2 regions of the Paenibacillus sp. NRS-1781 genome follow, and region 1 is predicted to be linked to the other one. Evidence: riboswitches for the same ligand, from Rfam matches in the RefSeq annotation. Region 1 holds a riboswitch; the other holds the start of a gene.
What was found. Region 1 has a riboswitch for cobalamin ahead of ACIFO6_RS15570 (ABC transporter substrate-binding protein). Riboswitches for the same ligand answer to the same signal wherever they lie in the genome.
Positions count from the first base shown of each region.

Region 2: it holds a riboswitch for cobalamin, as region 1 does, so the genes downstream of both, ACIFO6_RS05325 (hypothetical protein) here and ACIFO6_RS15570 (ABC transporter substrate-binding protein) in region 1, are expected to answer to the same signal.

Region 1 covers NZ_JBITPI010000043.1:49,431-57,061, forward strand. Annotated here, with positions in the region: partial or broken gene ACIFO6_RS15545 (nickel import ATP-binding protein NikE) at 234-353, opposite strand; gene ACIFO6_RS15550 (ABC transporter ATP-binding protein) at 411-1,190, opposite strand; gene ACIFO6_RS15555 (ATP-binding cassette domain-containing protein) at 1,187-2,149, opposite strand; gene nikC (nickel transporter permease) at 2,146-2,961, opposite strand; gene nikB (nickel ABC transporter permease) at 2,977-3,906, opposite strand; gene ACIFO6_RS15570 (ABC transporter substrate-binding protein) at 3,922-5,505, opposite strand; cobalamin riboswitch at 5,711-5,908, opposite strand; partial or broken gene ACIFO6_RS15575 (purine permease) at 6,615-6,869, opposite strand; gene ACIFO6_RS15580 (hypothetical protein) at 7,087-7,631, shown strand, end outside.
Region 2 covers NZ_JBITPI010000015.1:141,358-148,988, forward strand. Annotated here, with positions in the region: gene cbiE (precorrin-6y C5,15-methyltransferase (decarboxylating) subunit CbiE) at 1-58, opposite strand, end outside; gene ACIFO6_RS05300 (cobalt-precorrin-5B (C(1))-methyltransferase) at 51-1,196, opposite strand; gene ACIFO6_RS05305 (precorrin-8X methylmutase) at 1,271-1,915, opposite strand; gene cobK (precorrin-6A reductase) at 2,052-2,831, opposite strand; gene ACIFO6_RS05315 (sirohydrochlorin chelatase) at 2,828-3,931, opposite strand; gene cobJ (precorrin-3B C(17)-methyltransferase) at 4,027-5,865, opposite strand; gene ACIFO6_RS05325 (hypothetical protein) at 5,994-6,218, opposite strand; cobalamin riboswitch at 6,180-6,363, opposite strand; gene ACIFO6_RS05330 (TIGR00730 family Rossman fold protein) at 6,421-6,975, opposite strand; gene ACIFO6_RS05335 (uroporphyrinogen-III synthase) at 7,146-7,631, opposite strand, start outside.

The DNA.
Region 1 (7,631 bases):
ATGCTCATCCAGCTTAGCCCGTTCCACGTATTTTACGACCGTTCTTCGCATTGTACTGCTCCAGCAATTGAGTACGAAAGCAGATTTCCTCATATTAGGATATCCCTTTTTAATCCAAGTGATTTACTGTGATTTTATATTATAACGGGTTATTTAAATAATACAACAAGTAAATTTGATTTCAATTACTTATCCATATGTTGCACAAAAAAAGGACCCTTGCGGGTCAACTCTCATTCATGAAGTGAAAGACGGACTGCTGGATGTTCCGGTAAAATGGACGAAATCAGCCGCTGCACCGCAGGATGAGCCGATTCAAAAATCCGGTCCTTCTCGTCACAGCGCTCGATCAATATTCGACAAAGAAAGCTTATATTTATTTTAAATTTGTAGAATATGAGAGGTATGGCTCATTCCGCCAACGTTTGAAACAGAGTACGCGTGTATTCATGCTGTAACAGGTCTTTATCCCACTCCTGAAATATCTCCACAATCTCCCCCTGATACATGACGACAATCCGATCACAAAACGGACGGGTAGATTGAAGATCATGGGTGATAAAAAGATAGGATAGCTGGCGCTCCTCCTGTGCTTTCTTGAGCATGTCCAGTACGGAAGCCTGCGTTTCCGTATCGAGATTGGCGACAGACTCGTCGAACAAGATGATTTCCGGCTCCACCGCCAGCGCACGGGCGATGCATACCCGCTGCTTTTGTCCGCCACTTAGCTGCGATGGGTATTTCTCCAGACATTCCGCGTCCAGCCCCACCGATTCCAGTAAAGACAGGCAGATCTCCAGTGCTTGCGCTTTTCGTTCGGGAAAATAGTTGCGTATCGGCTCCTCCAAAATATCTCGTATGATCATGCGAGGATGGAGCGAGGAAGACGAATCCTGTGCGACCAGCTGGATTCGTTTGTACAGATGGATATCCTTCATCCTTCCGGTGTGAATGGGCTGATGATCCAGCCAAATCTCCCCCGAGGTCAACGATTCCAGCCTTAGGATACATTGTGCCAGCGTACTTTTGCCGCTTCCGCTTTCGCCAACCAGTCCGAGGCATTCTCCCCGTTGCAGCTCCAGACTCACCTGCTTCACGGCGGCCTGCCCGCTATCTTGCTTGTTGGACCAGCCTTTTCTCCGTCTGCGGACAGGATAGGCTTTGGTCACTTGCTTTAGTTCCAGTATCATTCGCGCATCCTTCCTTCCGGGCTCATCTCCAGTACACGATCCGCTACACGACTCACACCCTGACGATCATGAGAAATCAACAAAATAGTGAGATCCAAATCCTCTCTCAACTGTTGGAATAACGCCAGAACCTTGTCCCGGTTGATAACATCCAGCGCCGTGGTAGGCTCATCGGCAATAAAAAGGCGCGGACCGGAGCTTAGCATCGCAGCCAGCAGTACCCTTTGACACATCCCTCCGCTTAATTCAAAAGGGTACGAGGACAAAATATGCTCAGGGTCTGCAAACCCGACCTTGCTCAATAAAGAGCACAGATAAGCCTCCTGCGCTTGAGTAGCGCAGCCCCCAGCCAGCTGTGCAATCCCGCTCAGCATCTGCCACATCCGGGGCAGCACGACCTGTGGGGGGGCTTGATGCTGTACAGGGCGGGGGAGGTTGCCCAGCCCCCTCTGGTCGGGCGGCATCCAGCGCCGCCCGTGCAGTCTAAGCGTGTCCGTCAGCTGTGCGCGGACGGTACGGATCGGATTCAACCCGCTCAGCGATTGTTGAATGAGCAGGGCAATGTCCTCGCGGCGCAGCCTTTGCCAGCGCCGTTCATCGAACGGGACGATGTCCTCCCCGTTGTAGTACATATGCCCCTGCGTAACGCCGATCCCCGGCTCCAGCATGCCCGAGATTGCGTGCGCGGTCAGACTCTTGCCGCATCCGCTCGGCCCGGTCAAGGCCACAATTTCCCCCGGATACACGGAAAAGCTGACATCCCTGAGCAACGGTTGATGTCCGCTTATCCGCATTGTTTTCCCATTCGCACCCGGCTTCCTACCTGCGTCCGTACCTGCTGCTGCGTCAATGCGTGTACCCGCTCCTGTGCCTATGCGACATATCTCCAAATGTTCCACGTGTAACAGTGGCTTGCGCCCTGCCATATTTCCATTCATCTGTCCTGTCCCATCCTTCATTCTGCCGCCCCCTTTTCCGAGAATCGGTCTCCCAGAAGCTGGCAGGCAAGCACAAATAGCATAATCGCCAAGCCCGGAAAAATCATGACATGCGGCGCCACCTGAAAATACGACGTCGCATCATGCAGCATCACGCCCCATTCCGGCTTAGGCGGCTGTACACCCAGCCCCAGAAAGGAAAGTCCGGCAACCATAAGCACCACTCGCCCGATGTCCCAAACCGCATACACAAGCAGCTGTGGCAGCGCCTGCGGCAATACATAGCTTCTGAGTACGCGCACATGTGAATTACCGGATAAACGGGCGTATCGGACATAGTCCTCCTGACAGGCTTTTTGAACAAGGGTGCGAATATACCGAACATACCCGGCCCACCGTACCGCAATAATGGCTAAGGTCATGTTTACAAAGCCTGGACCCAAGATACCCACAATCGCCACCGTCAAAATAATATCGGGAAAAGCAAGCACTCCGTCAATCACCCGCATGACTAGCTGATCCACACGCCCGCGCACATAGCCAATGAGCAAGCCTATCGGCAAACTGATACACAAGGTGGTCACTGTAATCGCACAAGCAATCAGTACGCTGGTCCGAATCCCGTAAATCAGCCGTGACAGCACATCCCTCCCCAAATGGTCCGTACCGAAGGGATATTCCCGGCTGGGCGGCTCCAGGCGCTTCAGGAGATTGACATTGAGAGGATCATGAGGGGCAACCCATGGAGCCAGCAATCCGAGCAGTACGATCAGGCCCAGCATTACGCCTCCTGTCAGTAAGCTTCCTTTGAAGGACAGCCGCATGTTTTTCATTTTCAACTTCCTCCCCTAACGCAAACGCAGCCTCGGATCTATAGCCGTTTGGACCAAATCCACCAAACACTGAACACCTACAATTAAAAATGCAGCAAAAATAACATACCCCTGAATCACCGGATAATCCCGCTGCGTAATCGCGTCTATAAAATACTTGCCCAAACCCGGCCATGAAAAAATCGTCTCTACGATGACATTGCCCGCCAGCATAAATGACAAATTCGTGCCTAACAACGTGATGATCGGCAAAATCGCATGCTTGAATATCTCAAAAAACAAAACATACGTACGGGAAAAGCCTCTGGCCTTCGCCGCCTTCACAAAATTCCGGTCACCCAGCTCCAACATTTGGGCACGCAGTACACGGGCTTGCACAGCCCCCAAACCTGCCCCAAGGGTCAGCGCTGGCAGTACCAAATGAGTCCAATCTTCCCGACCCATGGACGGGAGCCAGCCCAAACGGACGGAGAACAGGTAAATCAGCAGAAAGCCAAGCCAAAAAGAGGGGATGGACGATCCGAGCAGTGCAAACAGCCTTCCCAGACGATCCAGCCAACCGCTGGATTTTACCGAGGCAGCCAGCCCCATCCCAAGAGTCAGCAACGTCATGACGGCAAAGCCCGCCGAGGCCAGCTCCACGGTAGCAGGCAGTCTGTTCCACAGTTCGGTTAGCACCGACTCCTTGGATACATAGGAGGTGCCCCAATGCCCTGTGAACACATCACGCAGCCAGTTTACATACTGAATATGAAGCGGCTCGCTCAAGCCCAGCTCCTTCCGCAGCGCCGTCAACGCCTCCTCAGAGGCAGGCACATTATGCGCGGTGAGCAGAATGGTAGCAGGGTCGCCGGGAGCCAGCCTCATCAGCACAAATGTCAGCGTGGATACAACGAACACAATAATGACCAGTTGCGCCACACGTTCCAGAATAAAACGAATCATAGGGTATCCAGTCCGTTATTCCGCAATATCGGATTGCGCCGTAATGTAGTAATACTCAATCGGATGCGGTGTAAAGCCCTCTACCCCTTTTTTCACCCCAAATACATTATCAGGGTGAACAATAAACGACTGCGGCAAATCGGTATTAATGATATCCAGCGCTTGCAATGTCACGGCATTACGCTGTGCTGTATCCTTCGCCAGCTTCAAGCTGCCAAGAAGGTTCTCCAGCGGTTTGGAACCATAACGGCTTACATTGGCCTCGCTTTTAGAGGAATAAAACATGTCCATAAAATATTGCGGCTCCCCCGTATGGGCAGTCAGCATACTGTACATGGCAAAATCCCAATCGTTTTTGGTTAGCGCCTCGTCGATATTTTCCACCTTGCGGATCTTCACCTGGATGCCCTCTTTCAGCAGTTGGCTCTGAATCACCTCAGCCATGACCGAAAGCTCTGGACGCTGAGGGAAGGTCAGCAACGTAACCTCGAACGGCTTGCCCTGCTTGGTCCATGTACCTTGGGCATCCTTTTGCCAGCCGTCCTTCGTCAACAACTGCCCTGCCGTTCCGTCCAGCACTTTACGTTCCACCTTGCCGAAGGGGAGAATGCTCGGGAATGGGCTGCTTGCCTCCGTACCATAGCCTCTCATGATCGCACTCACAATGGATGCACGTGGTATCAGGCTGTCCACTACTTTGCGGTTCGCGGCATCCTTGAACACAGGCGACTCCATGTTATACACGATCATATGAGTGCGCAAAGAGGGAGCCGACAGCACTTGCAGCTTATCGTTCTTTTTTAATACCTCCGCGTTATCCACCGGAATATCAGTCGCTACATCTACTTCGCCAGATTGCAGCGCCAACAGGCGTGAATTGCCGTCCGTAATGAACTTCATCGTTGCTTCAGCCAGCCGGGCCTTCTCGCCCCAATATCCGTCATAACGCTCTACGACCAAGGACTGATCCTTGTTGAACGCTTTAATTTTAAAAGCACCTGTCATCGCAGGGTAGCTCTGCTCATCCTTCATAGACGCTACATCCAGCACAATCGTCGATGGATCAGCCAGATTGGACACCAGCGCTGAATTGGGCTGGTTAGTCGTGATTTTCAACGCCAGCGGCCCAGTTACATCAATCGACTTTACGTCTAGCAAATCCTTTGCCAAATGGCTTTTCTCGATGGAGCGCAGCAGGGAAGCTTTCACACTTTCCGCGTCCATACTCTTTCCGTCATGAAAAGTGACCTTATCCTGCAAGCCGAACGTCCAAACTGTGGGACTGTCCTGCTTCCATTCCTTGGCCAGCCAAGCCACTGGCTCCAGCTTTTCATTCAAACGGACAAGTGTCTCACCTGCGCCGGACCGCATGACATCCCAGCTATTGTCTCCGTGCGGGTCAACGCCCGACGGTTTCCACGTATACGCCATCACCAGTTTCTTATCTGCTGTAGCCTGTTGTGTGGATGTGTTCTCGCCCTTGCTGGGGCTATCCGCCGTCTTACTAGTTGTCGAGCATCCCCCCAGAGCCATAACTGCCAGCAGCAGCATCACCCCTGTACATATAAACCATGAACGCTTTTTACGATTGCTTATCATCTTATTTATCCCCCTCTGTCTTGTCATTCACAAATACCTAGCGCGAAAAAAGCATCCCCGACCGCTTGATCAGCAGTCAGAAATGCTTTCATGATCAAATGCCTAAGCTCACCCTCTTCACCCTCTAAAAACAAGGGGATCGGATCGGTTTCAGACATTCTGTATGCAGCACGCCTAACCACCTCCCCAGCATCCCGTGGGTCTGACAGTGATGTTAAAACAGGCAGGTCTCCTGACTTCAGGCTTATCTCTCAGGCCTTCCCGGTTCCTCACAGTTCCAGTGGCTGTTCTGAAAGCTACAGCAATTCCCTGCTGATGCCTGTATACAGTGGCGGGTCCGTGTCGGAATCTACCGAACTTCCCTTTTAAGTGAACACGCACAACAGCCATCTACATGATTTCAGCGAAACCCTGTAAGTGGAAAGTCCGGTTCACACCTGTTTTCTTCCTTTATTCCTCTATATTACGAATTAGGACTATCTTATTTTGTTGTTACAGGCTTGTCAACAAATGCTGCGCAATATTTTAAATTTAAACGATACGGCAAGGATCAAGGCTATGACTTTGCGTTGCATGCACGCAATGGACGTGATAAAATTAGGTATAGAGATAACCACCGTGTCCGTATACTAAAAAGAGCCTTCGCCGCTACCAACGGCAAAGACTCTTAGGACTTGAAAGGCTGTGGATCATCACGGCGCGCTAAATGCGTAGCTAAACCCACCGTTAGGCGCCTAACCTAATTACACGGTGGGTTTTCGCTTGTTCCGAAATTTCCGACGTAGCCAGCGATAAAGTTTACGAATACTAAACACCAGGCTTAGTAACGTAACCATCCAACGCAACACATCGTAGCACGACACAAGGTTGACCATCGGCTTCACCCCCTTTCGGGAAGCTGCGCCGTGGTCTGAAAACATCCACCACTATTCAAAATCCATAAGGTAGATTATACCATGACCTCGCCTATCACTCTAGCAAATTCTTCTAATAGAATCTCAAACCCCGATCTTCATACAGGAAGGGGGTTTTATCAATAACTCTATGCCAAAAAGCCGGAAAAATAGGCTTACGTCCTCTCTCCCGCGGTCTTTATCTAATCCTAATCGTTAAACCTTCTGCGGAACCTCTGACACCTTCCCGCCTTTGACCCATTCGCCCTGTTTTTTCGTTAAAACGATATTCAAGACAATCGCCGTAATCGAGCCGGATACGATACCGTTTTGCAGCAGCATTTTGGCAAAGCTCGGCAGTTGGTCAAACATTTGGGGCAGCACGACAGAGCCGAGGCCCACCGCAATGCTACATGCCGCGATCAGCAGATTGCTTTCCTTCTGCAAATCCACCTCTAACAAAATAGACATGCGCAATATTTTAAATTTAAACGATACGGCGAGAATCAAGAAAATGGATTTTCAATGCAAGGCTGTCAATAAATGTAGTTCATATCCGACTAATGGACTCTTGCAGACACAAAATATAGATAAATATATTCATATATTCCATTAAAAGGTTGACATAGTTTGTAAGCTCACTTATGCTATCTATGGATTTACAAATATTTCAAGGAGGCGGTTTGTTATGAAGGTAAAGTTTCTTCCTCAAGCAATTCTGGCTACAACGTTATTCATCTCGTGGGGAATCGTTAGTCCAGCAATCTCCCATGCTGAGAAAGGAGAAAAAATCCCTGACCAAATGTTAGCGGGTACAATCATCCAATATGATGAGAACAATAACATGGTTGTAGTAGAAAAAGGAACTCCTGTACCTGAACCACAAAAATCTCTAGCTGCTATTGCCCCACTCACTGCTGAACAACAAATTGAGCTAGAAAAAGAAGAAGCAATGATTAAGGAAATCAAAGAAGAAGCCAAATCACTGCCGGTATATCATATTGATAACCCTGACCCTCAGCCTGGTCTAAAAGTAATTTATGATGGTGAAGGTTATATCAAAGATATTATCTTGCCTGATCAAAAGGAAAATGCGATTACTACTAATAATGTTTCACTTCAGGCATTACCACGTGGAACACGCAAAGCACCAGGGACTTATACATACGGAGCACATAATAATGAAATCGTCATTACCGGAAAATCGAGCGGCAAGGTTCAAGGCACAGGTAG
Region 2 (7,631 bases), on a different contig from region 1:
GCGACAGACCTGCCGCTCCATTTTCACCAATACCAATGACACGGATCACTCTACTCACCGACTCTCGCCCTCCCCAGCACATTCCCTTTCATCGTTACCAGTACCATTTCTACGACGATTCCACCACCTGCATGCTCCAAGCAATGCTGACAACCATAGGTGCACAGCTTTTCAAAAAAACTCAGCGCATTCGCCTCGGTCATCATATCCGCCACCTGTGTAGCTGTATTTGCCTCGGCCACCGCCGCTGCAAGCGACTCGTCCACACCCGCTTCACGCGCGACCTCGGCCAAAAAGCCAAAATCCACCGGGGCGCTCTTGGAATGAACCATCATGACACCTTGAGCGACCTTCGACAGCTTGCCGGGCATGCCGACGAGAATAATTTTCTTCATTCCCAGCCGTTTTCCATGCTTGATCGCAAAGCCGACAAAATCGCCCATCTGAATAAAGGCTTCTTCCGTGAGCTGATCATACATTTGCATGGCATATTTTTCACTACTGCCGCCTGTGGTCAGGACAATTTCCTTGCAATCCATGGCTTGCGCAACCGATATGGCCTGCACGACACTGGCTTTATAAGCTGATGTGGAAAATGGAACCACTACACCTCGCGTACCCAGTATGGAAATACCGCCAAGAATACCAAGTCGCCCATTCAGCGTCTTCTTGGCGATTTCTTCACCGTCCGGCACGCTGATGACGACACGGACACCTTTAGCCGATCCATGCTCCTCAAGCACGCCTGTGACAGCCTCGGTAATCATCCGGCGCGGCACAGGATTAATCGCTGCTTCCCCGACAGGCACAGGCAGGCCGGGCTTCGTCACCCGCCCCACACCGATGCCGCCATCGAGTTCAATGCCCGACTCCTCCCGCCAACTGACGGACGCGATAATTCTCGCCTGATGCGTCGCATCCGGGTCATCGCCGCCGTCCTTGATCGTCGTGCAGGAAGCCTCGTCCGCGTTCAGCACAGGCTCGATCAGCTCAAACGCATGATCGAATCCCGCTGGCAGCGATATCACCGCTTCCTTCGACGGAATGCCCGTGATGAGCAGTTGCACTGCTCCCTTGGCAACCGCAGCCGCACAGGCTCCAGTCGTAAAGCCTGACCGCATCGGCTTGTCCGGCGCGGGAGCTTCACCGCTTTTCATCCTTTTGGGCCTGTCGGCGGACGCCGCTTCCTTTTTCATGCCAATTCCTCCTTAACCTCTCATGCTGATCATGCTCCAATTCATTTCATGATACAGCAAACGGACAGCCGCATCTAGCGGACAGCCATTAAGGAGATTGCATTCAATGCCGCCACGACGATGGTACTGCCGCCCTTGCGCCCAATGTTCGTAATGAACGGAATATCCAGCTTGCGCAGCTCGTCCTTCGATTCTGCCGCCGATACGAAGCCGACTGGCATCCCGATAATCAGGCCGGGCTTGGCCGCTCCTTCTTTTACCAGACGAATCAGCTCCAGCAGCGCTGTCGGCGCATTACCAATCGCATAGATACCGCCTTCACCTGCCTGAATCGCTTTGCGCATCGAAATGATGGCGCGTGTCGTATTCAGTCTTTTTGCTTCCTCCATCACGTCCGGGTCGGAAATGTAGACATGCACATCTCCGCCAAACTGACGGATACGATCCTTGCTCAGACCCGCCTGAATCATTTGCACGTCCGCAACGACCTGCTGCCCTGCGCGAATGGCCGCAACTCCAGCTTCAATCGCTTTCGGATGAAATACCATGCTACGACCCAGCTCAAAATCAGCAGACGCGTGAATCACACGTTGTACGACTGGATATTGCGCTTCTGTAAAAGGATGCTCTCCCAGCTCCTCGGTGATCATTTCGAAGCTTTTGCCCTCAATCTCCTGCGGCTGCACCGTCAGCGGTTTGAAATCTGTTTTAAAATCCATCGTCTCGACCACTCCTTTATAGAAAATTAGTTTATATACGTACTTTAAGATGACTATATTTTAAATACACGCCAGAAATCGTTGTGCATTCATTGGATTGACCGGATCGACCGGATTCACAGGGGCATGACTCAACTCAAATGGAAGCTTTCTCTTCTGCTGTACGCAGTGCGTCGATCACTCCGTTGAAATGATCAAATACGGTACCAAATTCCACTTCTGGTCTGGAAATCAAAATCACATGAATGCCCAGCTCCAGCGCAGATTGAACCTTTTCATCCACCGCTCCCGTGCGTCCGCTTTCCTTGGTCACCATCACCGTCGTGCTGAAGTGCTTGTACAATGCTTCGTTCATCTCGCGGGAAAAAGGTCCCTGCATGGCAATAATATTTTTTTGCTCCATGCCTAGCTCGCCGCATTTCTCCATATTGTCCAGACGTGGGAGCATTCGAGCAACCAAACGAATCTCCGGGTCTTCGAGCAAATGCTTGGTGAACGTGCCGAGCGTCTTGCTGCCTGTTGTAAGCATTACTGAGCCTTTGAGCTGCTTCGCTTCCAATGCGGCTTCCTCATAGGAGGGTACGATATGAAGCAGGGGATGATTGTCATACACCAGCCCTGCCCGCTCGTAGCGAACATAAGGAACCCCAGACTCGCGGGCGGCTGTCATGGCATTCGCATGAGCTTCTTCTGCAAAAGGATGACTGGCATCCACGATGGCCTGCACTCCCTGTTCCCGAACCACCGCTGCCATTTCATCGGCTGTCATTCGACCTGTACGTACGTCCAAACCCACTTCGGACAGGCTGTTTGCCGCGCTTTCTGTTACGACGGAGGCCAATACCCTGAAGCCGTTGTCACGGATTTGCAGCGCCAGTTCCCGAGCATCGCTCGTTCCGCATAGCATAAAAATCATGAGCCACTCACCTGCCCGCTGCCTGAAATCCCGCTTCCGCTCGCAACAGACGGCGCATGTGTAGGATCGTGGTGGTGTTCATGATCATGGTCATCATGGCTGTGCGCATGTACATGCTCGTGCTTGTGGTCATGGTCGTGATCATGCGAGTGATCCTCATGATGATGCTCGTGTCCATGTGCATGGTGGTCATGGTCGTGATGATCATGATGATCGTGGTCATGTCCGTGATCGTGATCATGGTCGTGGTGATGATGGTGATGCTCCTGCGCCTCCAGACGGAACTGGCAGTTATCGCAATTGGCCATAACCTTGCCGACTAAACCTTCATTGGCACGCTCCAGCACCAGCTCGACCAATTGAGGATGGAACCCAATATATCCGCCCATTTCCACGTGTAATTCAGGATGAGACTCCGCAAATTCCTCTGTCATTTCTCGGATACGCTTAATCAGCACACCTGTGAATAGAAAGTATGGAAGCACGATGATTTTTTTGGCACCTAGACGTAGACAACGCTCCAAGCCATCTGGAAATGAGGGTTGTGTCACACCGATAAAGCTGCTCTCCACCCACGTATACGGGAGTTTCTCCCACAGCATACGGGTAATTTTGAAAAAGTCGCTGTTCGCATCCGGATCGCTGCTTCCGCGTCCCAGCACTAGCACAGCCGTTTCTTCATCCGTCACCTCGGCAGAAGCCTCCACAGCGCTATCCATACCGGCTGGAACCGCAACCGGACGGGCCTCTTTCAAGCGGCTTTGCAGAATGCTGACGATTTTTTCGTGAACGCCAATCGGACGTCCGTATACAAATTCCACCTGCGGATATTTCGCCTTTGCCCGGTCAATCGCCATCGGAATATCAATTTTGGCATGTCCCGCTGCGAACAAAATAATCGGAACAAGCACAACACGCGTCGCCCCTTGCTCCACACACGCCTGCACACCCTCAGCAATGCTGGGCCGTGTCAGCTCCAAAAAACAGGTTTCCACACTCATATCCGGCACCCGATCTGCCACCGCCTGTGCAAATTCCAGCAGCTCCCGGTTCCCCTCCGGGTCCCGACTTCCATGTCCAACCAACAATATTGCATTCACTACTGTATTTTCCTCCTCATCAAAATAGGGATAACCTGCAAGACGCCCTATTTTATCTATATGCTTACATCCATAAAAACAGGCTTTCTAGCCCATTAATCACCACAGACGGCATTCACTTCCACTATTGCAGGCGCATCTTCATGCCGAAAACCCGCTACAACACCTACACGTTTGAAAAATTTATGAAAACGCTCGTTTGGATGCCCTTTTTCCTTATATTCAGCGATGACATTCTCAACGATATCCGTAATCTGATCTCCCGGAATGCCCTCCGCTACAGGTTGAGCGGCATGAGCGTTGCGACCAAATTTTTTGCCGCCAAGAAACAGATCGTATCCTCCCTTGCGGTATACGATTCCGATATCCTCCAGCACTGCCCCATAGCAGGCCATACCACAGCCGTTCAAGGCAATGCTCGTTTCCTTGGGTGCCTGCAATCCGCCCAGTACAACCTGTAGATGCTCTGCCACAGGCACAGCGTCATCCTTCTCCATATTGCAGAAGTCGCACGCCTTCACCTTAAACACATCGCCAATCGGCATCACGATGAATCGTTCATCACGCAGCCGCCCTACCAGCTCCTCCGGATCTGCGCATGGCACGCGCAGCACGATCTGGTGATCCGGCGTATACTCCAGCTCGCCTTCATCACCCGCTACCTCCGCGAGCAGCGCCATCTGGCGAGCGGTGAACTTTTTGTTTCCCACGCCGGGGGAAACGCCCACCTCAAACAGCGCAGGCTTGCCAAAGCTGCCTGTCGCTGTCCCGGCCGTAGCCACTGCTCCGGCCACGGCTGCCGTTCCGGTGGCGCTCACGACGGGCGCTTGCCCGCTCCAGCGTGCGCTCGCTTCGCCCGGCAGCTTGCCGCCCGCAGCGAGGCGGCTCAGCGCCTCCGCTGCCAGCGCTGCCGGGGCTGCACCGGCTTGCGCCGCAGACGGCGCGGCCTGCACGGCAGCCACCACTTGCGGGCGTGCCTGCGTGGCAACCGCAGCAGCACCGCTCGCGGAAGGAGCGGGCGCGGTCCCGCCAGCTCCCGCAGGGGCTGGTACTGCGGGAGCTGCGCCTGCCTGCGACGCATTCAACGCGCGATCCTCTTGCGCGCCCAGCGACCACGGCTCCGCTTCCGTGCGGAGCCGCTGATGCGGCTTGAGCGCCTGCTCGGTCGCACCCAGCGTATACTTGCGCTGATACCCGCGTGGCGTCACGATCAGACCGTCATACACCATCGTCGAGGAATTGCCTATAATGACAGTCGTCAGCATGCCAATGTCATGGTTCAGCATGTCCTCCAGCGTCGTCACTATTACTTGCTGACGGTCACGGTAAGCACTCTTGACCAGCCCAACCGGAGTCTGCGGATCACGGTAACGCAGCAAGATGGACTGCGTCTCAACAATCTGGCGTGTACGTCGGCCACTCCGCGGATTGTACAATGCAATGACAAAATCCGCCGAAGCTGCCGCCTCTACACGCTTCACAATCGTTTCCCAAGGGGTCAAATGGTCACTCAGACTGATCGTGCACGCATCATGCATGACGGGCGCACCCAGCAGCGAAGCACAGGACTGAATCGCCGATATCCCCGGCACGACTTCTACCTCAACCCCGTCCTCACGGCGCCAGCCCTTTTGCATCAGCACTTCGTACACCAGCCCCGCCATACCATATACGCCTGCGTCTCCACTGGAAATGACGGCTACCTTCTTACCCATCTCCGCCTGTCGAACCGCCTCCTGCGCACGGCTCACTTCCTCCGTCATGCCTGTGCGTACAATCTCCTGTCCATTCAACAACGGACGGATCAGATCCACATAGGTGTTGTAGCCAATAATGACCTCACTCTCGGCCAACGCGTCCAGCGCCCGTTTGGTGATATGTTCCATATCCCCCGGTCCGAATCCAATCACGAGCAATTTTCCTAATGGGCTCATCGTTATCCTCCCTCTTAAATCTATGCCATGTTTTCCATACTTCTATCTATTTCACTTGTATATGGACATCCTGTAACTCAAAAAAACCCATCCTGCCCGGATGGGTTTCCTATGTACGCATCGTATCATCAGACGGACACAGCATAAGAAGACACTTCTTGTCTTCCGCCATCGTGCCGTTGCTTTCCATCTGCCTGTTCACGCTTGAAACGCTTCTGCACGTTCTGATCCACGCAAACCTGTAACCAACATGGAAAAAGCAGCGTGCGCCTGATTTCCTGATTTCGTACACCCATCCTCTCCGCGAAGGTTAACGGTGCATACAGATCAAGGTAGGTCTCCTGGCTCGGCATCAACAGATTTTTTCGTCTTCCCCGTTTTCTCACGAGTGACGTCTGAAAAAATCCTCTTCCTTACAGTGGCGGGACCGCTCGGGACTTGCACCCGATTCCCTGTTACCCTTCGCTATCACAAAGGCACCTTGTCTGTCCGCTATTTGATTATGGGTCTTATCATAACCTTGGCTTAATCAGTTGCGCAAGCATGAAAAACGCTTTATTTCAAGTTCTCTGCCTTATTTTTTAACATATGCAACAATTCGTCCGGGTCCGCAGAGATACTCAACAGCGTTGGATGGTCAACTCCGGTAAAGCCCTCCCGCACACTATGACGCACCATTTCCTCCAACGGGTCAAAATATCCGTTCACATTCAGCAGCCCGATGGGCTTGCGATGAATGCCGATTTGCGCCCAGCACAGCACCTCAAATAGCTCCTCAAAGGTTCCCAATCCGCCCGGAAGGGCAATGAATGCGTCAGCCTTTTCGCTCATCACCGCTTTGCGTTCATGCATGTTCGCCACCTCAATAAATTCAGTAATTCCCCGGTGAATAATCTCTGCATCGAATAACAGGGTTGGCATAATCCCGGTGACCTGACCGCCCCCTGCCAGCATCGCATCCGCGACCTCGCCCATCAGCCCCTTGCTGGAGCCTCCATAGATTAAACGGACCTGATGTCTCGCCATAGCCTCTCCAAGCTTGCCTGCCTCCTGAAGATATACCGATGAATGTCCGGGCCTGGACCCGGCAAATACACAAATGGAATTCATAACGTCTCAGCTCCTGTCCTGGTATCCGCATCGAGGCTTTTTCATTATATTAAATAAATATTTTCCCTATAACAAAAACTTCTGTCGATGCATTTCCAACAAAAAAAGATAAAGACCCTGTAGGCCCTTATCTTCATTTTACCCTTTATCCCAAGGATATGGGGAAGTTTTCAGCTCACTACTTCCAGGCCGCAGCCGTGCGCCGAAGCGCTATGCTCAAAATATCTTCCCAGCTCCACCATCATCGCGCCCATGCGTTCCTCCACTGGAAACACGATCCGTTCGATCCCTTCCTCCAAAATGGACTGCGCCGTCACCTTGCCTACCGACACAGCGATCACATCCTGGCGAAAGGCTTCCAGCACATCCTCCATCTGCTTCTGTTCCCTCGCATATTGAGCCAAAAAGCGGATCTGCGGACCGCTGGTGAACGTAACTGCATCCACATTGCGGTTCAGGATATCCTGTAGCAATGCTTGCAAATTTGCCTCCTCCGGCGGAATATGCTTATAGGGAAGCACCTGCCGGGTAACGGCGCCTTGCTCGTCCAGCCACTTCACCAGTCGGGGAGCCGGATCACCATGTAGCTGCAACAGCACTTCCTTCCCCTTCAGATCATATGGGGCAAAGGCCTGCGTCAATCCGATCAAGCTTCC